Regions from separate parts of the Synechococcus sp. R60.1 genome, predicted to be linked through region 1. Evidence: predicted binding sites of a transcription regulator. Region 1 holds the regulator's gene; the other holds the start of a gene.

Evidence for each region. The regulator NtcA, encoded in region 1, controls nitrogen genes in cyanobacteria. The targets are predictions, from matches to a motif close to GTANCNNNNGNTAC.
Region 2: NW834_RS09250 (circularly permuted type 2 ATP-grasp protein) is a predicted target of NtcA. The motif match lies at 1,616-1,629, and genes of this name have one in related genera.

The regions. Positions count from the first base shown of each region.
Region 1 covers NZ_JANSIA010000103.1:5,385-9,595, forward strand. Annotated here, with positions in the region: gene NW834_RS12200 (prolyl oligopeptidase family serine peptidase) at 1-206, shown strand, start outside; gene eno (phosphopyruvate hydratase) at 203-1,486, opposite strand; gene ntcA (global nitrogen regulator NtcA) at 1,725-2,399, opposite strand; partial or broken gene NW834_RS12215 (M61 family metallopeptidase) at 2,709-4,211, shown strand, end outside.
Region 2 covers NZ_JANSIA010000059.1:11,935-16,145, reverse strand. Annotated here, with positions in the region: gene NW834_RS09255 (glycosyltransferase family 39 protein) at 1-1,547, shown strand, start outside; gene NW834_RS09250 (circularly permuted type 2 ATP-grasp protein) at 1,692-3,149, shown strand; gene NW834_RS09245 (gamma carbonic anhydrase family protein) at 3,171-3,731, opposite strand; gene NW834_RS09240 (alpha-E domain-containing protein) at 3,748-4,211, opposite strand, start outside.

The sequences.
Region 1 (4,211 bases):
ACCGGGTGGTGCCCGCCCACAGCTTCAAGTTTGCCGCTGCCCTGCAGGCAGCCCAGGGGGGATCCCAGCCCATCCTCATCCGCATCGACACCAAGGCAGGGCACGGGGCCGGCAAGCCCACCAGCAAGCTGATTGAGGAAGCTGCCGACCGCTGGGCCTTTTTGGTGCAGGTGCTAGGGATCCCCTGGGACGGAACGGGAAGTTAGCGAGCTCTAGGACCCAGGCCCACCCGACCGGCATAAACTGCCGCTTCCCCCAGCTCGTCTTCGATGCGCAGCAGTTGGTTGTACTTGGCAATGCGCTCGCTGCGGCAGAGGGATCCGGTTTTGATCTGCCCGGCACGGGTGGCCACCGCCAAGTCGGCAATGGTGGTGTCTTCCGTCTCGCCAGAGCGGTGGCTGATGATGGTGCGAAAGCCGGCTTGAACTGCCAATTGGATGGCCGAGACGGTCTCCGTCAGGGTGCCGATTTGGTTGGGCTTGATCAAAATGGCGTTGGCGGCGGCGCTGTCGATACCCTTTTGCAGGCGGGTCAGGTTGGTTACAAACAGGTCATCTCCCACCAGCTGTACCCGGGATCCCAGTTGAGCGGTCATGGCTTGCCAACCGGCCCAGTCTTCTTCCGCTAGCCCATCTTCAATGGAAAGGATGGGATAGTTGGCCAGCAGTTGCTGGTAGTAAGCCACCATATCAGCCGCGCTGTGGGCTTTGCCCTCAAAGTGATATTGCCCATCCTGCAGCAGCTCGTTGGCGGCCACATCCAAGGCCAAGGCGATATCTGCTCCCGGTTTGTAGCCTGCCTGTTCAATAGCCGTCATCAGCAGATCCAAAGCCGCCGCATTGGAGTCGAGATCAGGAGCAAACCCCCCTTCATCCCCCACACCGGTGGACAGCCCCTTCTGCTGCAGCACTTGTTTTAGTACCGCAAACACCTCAGCCCCGTAGCGCAGCGCCTCGCGAAAGCTGGCCGCTCCAATGGGCACAAGCATAAATTCTTGAATATCGACGTTGTTGTCGGCGTGGGCGCCGCCGTTGAGCACGTTCATCAGCGGCACCGGCAGCAGGTTGGCAAAGGGCCCCCCCAGGTATTTGTAAAGAGGCAAGCCCACTGCTTCCGCAGCCGCTTTGGCTGTCGCCAGAGAAACTGCCAAAATAGCGTTGGCCCCCAGGCGGGACTTGTTGGGGGTGCCGTCCAGGTCGATCAGCAACTGGTCAATACGGGCTTGGTTGAGGGCATCTTCTCCCTGCAGCTCCGACTGGATGGGGCCAAGGATGTTTTCCACCGCCCTCAGCACACCCTTACCGCCGTAGCGTTTGGGATCCCCATCCCGCAGCTCGTGGGCCTCGAAGGTGCCGGTCGAAGCACCGCTGGGAACCTGCGCCAAGCCCGTTGCCCCATTGGCTAGACCCACCAGGGCTTCTAGGGTGGGACGCCCTCGCGAGTCGAGGATCTCATGGGCGGTAATCCACTCGATGGCTGTTTCCACAGTTACACCTCAGCAATTGGCTAGATAGCTCTGGCCAAAGCCAGATCCCCCCATAGACTAGTAGGTTTTTGCCCGCGATCCGGTCAGCTTCCAGAAAACTTTAAGTCTGTCCTTTAGGTATAGAGATTCTTCAAGGCTGCAGCAGTAGACTGAACATAAGCCGGGTAGAGCTTCAACCAACCATCGAGCGGGGTTTGCCTGGGCAAGGTGCTACTCAGGAGGTGTTCTCCTCTTCCTTCTAGGCAAAGCGATGGCTCAGCCGCATCGGGTCGTGTACGGTGATCTTCTTCTTGTGAATGGAGATGTACTTCTTCTTGCGCAGCTCTCCCAACAGGCGGGTGATGGTGACGCGGGTTGAGCCAATGGCCTCGGCAATGGCCTGGTGAGACAGCTTGAGATCGATGGTGACCCCATCCGGGCCAGGCACTCCGAAATCGCGACAGAGGATCAACAAAAAGCTGACCAGACGGGATCCCATGTCGCGATGAGCCAGCGTCTCGATCATCATCTCCGTTTGCAAAATGCGGGACGACAGGCTTTTAACCAGCAACATGGCCAGTTCGGCGTTCTCCTGCAAGGATTTTTCCACCTGCTCGATCGGTAGAGAGAGTAACTCGGTAGGCGTAAAAGCCACCGAGTGATAAAAGCGGTCGGAGCGCTGTCCCGTGATAAAGGAGAGCACGCCGAAGATGCTGTTTTCGCGTAGGAGGGCGACGGTGATTTCCTCCCCCATTTCGTAGACCCGCGAGAGCTTAACCGCTCCCTTTACCAAAAAGTAAACCCGCTCCGCCGGATCCCCTGGAAAAAAAATGGTCTTCCCGCGCTCAAACGTTTCGATAACCGGAGGATGGTGAGGGCCTCCCAATTGCTTGAAGGCTGTGATCAGAGATTTTTCCGCTACGGCCACCGCCATACTCATTAACCTTTTAAGGTCAGTTTATACCTAAGATCAACCTATTAAGATCAATCTAGAAGCATTAGGCTAGGTTGCAACCCCTTGACTTCAGAATCGATGATGATACCAAGATTTACCCTAAAGTAGAAGGTTCTGCCCAGGCATCTTTGTAGCACGTGCTACATTTTTGAGTCTCGTTTTTGCCCCAGAAAGGGATCCCCAACCGAAAGCAGGGGTTAGGATAAGAGCCATTGTCGCTGGGGGTTGCGTCGGCCCTTGGCGGTAGAGAGTGGAGTGGGTTGGAACATTCTATCTATCTATCTATCTATGGGGAGCCCGGAGGCTGTTGTTGCTGCACCTTCTCAACTGAGCCGCCAGCATTTCACAGTGCGGATGCCGGATCCGGCCAATCACCTGCTGGAGGTGGAACTGCAGATCCAAGAGGTGGATCCAGAGGTGCCTTTGCGGCTGCGACTGCCGGTGTGGACGCCGGGATCCTACCTGGTGCGGGAGTATGCCCGTCATGTGCAGGAGTTTCAGGCGGCAACTGAGCAAGGGATCCCTTTGGCCTGGCGGAAGGTGGACAAGAACACCTGGCAGATCGATCCGCCGGGCTGTTCTGCCGTGAAGGTGTGCTACCGGGTCTATGCCTATGAGCTGACGGTGCGCACAAACCATCTGGATTTGACCCACGCCTATTTCAACGGGGCAGCGCTCTTCCTCTACGTGCCCGGTCGCGAGCGGGAACCTTACACCTTGACGGTGATCCCCCCCAAGCCCGATTGGCGCATCGCCACCAGTTTGCGGCCCTTGACCTCTCCTTCTGAGGATCCCACTTCCGGCCAGTCTTTTGTGGCAGAGGACTATGACGAGCTGGTGGATAGCCCGGTGGAGGTGGGCCTGCATCGGATGCAATCGTTTGAGGTGGAAGGGATCCCACATTACCTTGTGGTTTGGGGGTCGGGCACTCTGGATGTCGATCGGGCCGTTGCCGATGCCAAGGCCATTGTCGAAACCACAGCCGCATTTTTTGGTGGGCTACCCTACGACCGCTACTGGTTCATTGTGCATTTGTCGCCGGGAGGATTTGGTGGCCTTGAGCACAAGTACAGCACCACCCTTCTTTACTCTGGGCTAGAGCTGCATCAGCCAGAGTCCTATCGTCGGTTTTTGGCTCTGATGGCCCACGAGTTGTTTCATGCCTGGAATGTCAAGCGTCTGCGTCCTCTGGCATTGGAAAAGATCGATTACAACCAGGAAAATTATCTGGAATGTCTGTGGTTTTGTGAGGGGGCGACCAGCTATTACGAAAACGTCATCTTATTGAGGGCAGGGATCCTCAGTGCCGGCGATTTTTTAAAAGTTCTTTCCGAACAGATTGGCCGCTTGCAGCGTACTCCGGGCCGGGCCGTGCAATCGCTGCGGGAGTCCAGCTTCGACACCTGGATCAAACTCTACCGCCCCCACGAAAACACCCTCAACAGCCAGGTTTCTTATTACTTAAAAGGGGCTTTGGTCTGTTGGCTGCTGGATCTGCACATTCGCCACCTTTCCGGCGGTCAGGGATCCCTGGATACGGCTTTGCAGGATCTGTGGCAGCGCTTTGGTCGGTCAGAGAAGGGCTACAGCGACCAAGACTTGCGGGAGGCGTTTGAGCGGGCAGCCGGTGCCGATCTTGGCCGGTTTTTCTCCGCCTATGTGGAAGGCACGGAAGAGCTAGACTACAACACTTACCTACACCCCTTTGGCCTCACCCTCAAAGCCCAATTCAGCCGCCCCAACCCCAGCCCTTACTTGGGCCTTAATTTCAACGGCGAGGGCAATCGCATC
Region 2 (4,211 bases), on a different contig from region 1:
TGCCCAACATCCCTTTTCAGATCAATACTGACGAGATTGTGATCACCTCCATGGCCCGTCGCGCCTCAGGGGTGCGCTATCCCGATATCTTTGGGCTGATGCCGGAGTATTTCTATTTCCCCCGCTTCATGTTCAGCCTCTTCGGCGGCCTGACGCGGCTGATGGGGGGAGTCACGCTGCTCAATGTGCGCACGGTACATGCCGCCTTCGGGGTGATCACCATTTTGGTGGCTTACGGGTTTTTTCGGGCATTTTGGGGATCCCGGCTGGCTTTGGCGGGGGCGGCCCTCTTGGGATCCAACCACGCCTTGCTGGGCATCAGCCGCATGGCCATGCGGGAAAACCTGATTGTGCTGGTGGAGTGTGCAGCCTTGGCCTTGATCTTGAAGGGGGTGCGGGAGAAAAACCCCCTGCTGCTCTATCTGGGGGGAGGGGCGGCGGGCTTCTCTCTGTACGGCTATTTGCCGGGGCGGGTGGTGATCCTGCTGGGGTTGCTGTTTGGAGTTCTGTACCTGCTCCTGGGCCGGGAGGATCTCCGAGGAGAAAACAAGCAAGCTAATCCCCTCTGGGTCCTGGCTAAGCTGACGGTGCCCGCGGCGCTGGGCTTTTTTCTGGTGGCTGGGCCCATTCTGGTGGCCACAGTCACAGCACCTGCGGTGAGCGCCGAGTACTCTCGCCAACAATTTCTCTTTTTCCCGGAGGGGCGGGCCCTACAGCAGATGTGGGTGAATGCGGCTACCCCGGAGGAGGCGGTCTGGCGCAACATCTTCAACGGCCTGAGTATGTTCAACGACCCCGGCCAGCACGACCGCGGCTACATCTATCCCAACTACGGCCATGCTTTTGTGGATCCCTTGACGGGGATTTTGATCTGGCTGGGGCTGGGATCCGGCCTCTACCGCCTTTTCAAGAAGCGCAGCCAGCCCCACGACTGGCTCTGTATCGGCAGCTTCCTATTTCTCTACCTGCTGTTTAGCTTGGCCATCACCAAAGCCCCCAACTACACCCGCCTGCTGGTGATCCTGCCCTTTGTAGCCTATCTAACCTTGGAAGGGATCCAAGTGCTGGCAGGTCTCCTGGAACGCTGGGGATCCCGGGCCGGGAGTTGGCTGCCGGCGGCGGCGATGGCGGGGGCAATCCTGCTGATTGGGGGGTGGAACCTGGCCATTTTTGGAGACTTTGTCCACAAAGGCTGGACTCAAGGCAATGATGTGGGGGCTACCGGGCGCTATGTGGCAGCTCGCCAAGGGGATCCCGACTACCGCTTCTATCTGGCCGCCAGCGCTGCCTACCCCTATTTCGGCTGGGGGAAACCCCACTATTGGCAAAGCTGGATTCAATTTTTTGCTGGGCCGGAGCAGGAGGTGAAGGTTTTTTCCCCAGAGACGTTGCCCGGCCAAGACCTAGAACCGCCGTTTACCCTGTTCACGAATGAGGCAGTATGGGATCAGCAAGGGGCAGAGCTGCAACGGCGCTTTCCCAAGGGGCAGTTGCATCGGATCCCTGCCGAGCGGGGGCTATGGGCCTTTGAGGTGGCGGATCCCTAGAGCTCCCCCCCTGGTTTGGCCAACCCACTGTTCGCGGGACGGAGTCCTTTCTTTTTACCAGGCTAAAAGTAGCTGAAAGCACACTATGCAGATCCAGAGCCGCCAACAGTAGAAGAAGATGATAGCGTTCCAGGGATCCCAGACGTGCGTTTTGATGCCTACGACCCGGGCGAGGGGTTTTACGACGAGCTGTTTTTGGGGCGTAACCAGCCCCGTCCTGAGGCGATCCCGCTGATTGAGCGCATTCATTCTCTGGAAGAAGGGGAACTGCAGCAGCGGCAAGCGGCGGCGCAGGCGGCCCTCTTTCAAATGGGGGTGACCTTCAACGTCTATGGCGATAGCCAGGGCACGGAGCGAATTTTCCCCTTTGACATCATTCCCCGCATCGTCTCGGCTTCCGAGTGGCAGCGGCTGGAGAAGGGTCTCAAGCAGCGCATCCACGCCCTCAACCTGTTCATCGACGATGTCTATCACGACCAGAAGATCCTTAAGGATGGGGTGATCCCTGCCGAGCTGATCGAAACGGCCAAGGGATTTCTGCGGCCCTGTGTGGGGCTCAACCCGCCGGGGAGAATTTGGTGCCACGTCACCGGCACCGACCTGGTGCGGGATCGGGACGGGACTTGGTACGTGTTGGAAGATAACCTGCGCTGTCCGTCGGGAATCTCCTACGTGCTGGAAAATCGGCGGGTGATGAAAAGCACCTTTCCCTCCCTGTTCAACACCATGGGGATCCGCCCGGTGGACGATTACCCTAGCCATTTGTTGGATACTCTGCTTAACCTGGTGCCGCACCTAGCCAACCCAACGGTGGTGGTGCTCACCCCCGGCATCTACAACTCCGCCTACTTCGAGCATTCTTTCCTCGCCCAGCAGATGGGGGTGGAGCTGGTGGAAGGGCGGGATCTGGTGGTGGCCGATGGCTATTTGCAAATGCGCACCACCAAAGGGCTGCAGCGGGTGGATGTGATCTACCGCCGCATCGACGATGACTTCATCGATCCCCTTGCTTTTCGCCCTGATTCCCTCTTGGGGGTACCCGGCCTGTTTGAGGTCTACCGGTCGGGGCGGCTGGCGATCGCCAACGCTTTGGGAACGGGGGTGGCGGACGACAAGGTGATCTACGCCTATGTGCCCCAGATGATCCGCTACTATCTGGGAGAGGAAGCCATTTTGCCCAACGTGCCCACCTACCTCTGCTGGGATCCTAAGGATCAGGCGTACGTACTGGAAAACCTGGACAAGCTGGTGGTGAAGGCAGCCAACGAGTCAGGCGGCTATGGCATGCTGATGGGATCCCAGGCCACACCGGCAGAGCGGTCTGCTTTTGCTGAGAAAATCCGCGCCCAGCCGCGCAACTACATCGCCCAACCCACCCTGTGCCTTTCTCGCGTGCCCACCTTGGTGGATCGGGGAGAAGGCCCCCGTCTAGAACCCTGTCATGTGGACTTGCGGCCCTATATCCTCTACGGCAAAGAGATCTACGTTCACCCAGGGGGGCTGACCCGCGTCGCCCTCAAGAAGGGATCTCTGGTGGTGAACTCCTCCCAGGGGGGCGGCAGCAAAGATACCTGGGTGCTCTGCGCGGATCCCGGCTGTTGAGAGACGGCTGGCAAAATAGGTTCAGAGCCGCTCGCCCGAACATCTGCTCCACTGACCAAGGCAGCTGGCATGCTGAAGCGCCAAATCCACGTAGTGCTGGGCGTGAAGGCGCAGTTGCTTGACCTCTTCCTCGGTGAGGGTGCGGATAACCTTGGCCGGGATCCCCGCCGCCAAAGAGCGAGGTGGCACAGACCGGGTGACCACCGCTCCAGCTCCCACCATGCTGCCCGCCCCGATGGTGACCCCGCTCAAGAGAACGGCCCCAATCCCGATCAGACATCCCCCCTCGATGTGGGCACTGTGGATGACCGCTCGATGGCCTATGGTCACTTCCTCGCCAATCAGGGTCGGCTGTCCGGGATCCCCGTGCAGAATGGCTCCATCTTGGATATTGCTGCGGCGGCCAATGACAATGGGCGAGAGATCCCCCCGCAAGATGGCCCCGTACCAGATGCTCACCGCTTCCGCAAGTTGGACATCGCCGATCAGTGTGGCATTGGCGGCAATAAAGGCTGCCTCATCTACTCCCGTCGGCTGCCGATCCAGCCCAATTGGCCAGGTGTCCTGTTTTTCTCGTTGCATTTAGAGTCGAGGCCGTTCATGTCAGTTGGGCTTGACGTTGAGAGAGTAGAGAGGATTCAGACGGTTGCAAGGGGCGAATGGCAAAGAAAGTTTCGTAGATGCAATCGCCAACGTGGTTCATTTGTAGCTGCAATTTGTCGAGAAACTCATGTAAGCCCTGCTCCATAATGTCGTCGATGGTTAGGTAGTCCAGCTCAGAACGCAGGCGGCCCAAAGCTCGCTCGCTGGGATCCCGCCAGGTATCGGCTGGGGTGCCGGTGATTTGGTGCAGGGATCGATCTGCGTGAATAAGACAAAACTGAATAGAGCGGGGAAATTGCCGATCCAAAATGAGAAAAGAGGCCACCTCTCTGGGATTGATGCGGTGTTGGCGGCTGTATTTCCGGTACATTTCATAAGCACTGGCCGACTTCAGCAAAGCAATCCACTGCAACTCATCCAAAGCCGTACCCACATACTGCAGAGAGGGCAGCAAAATAA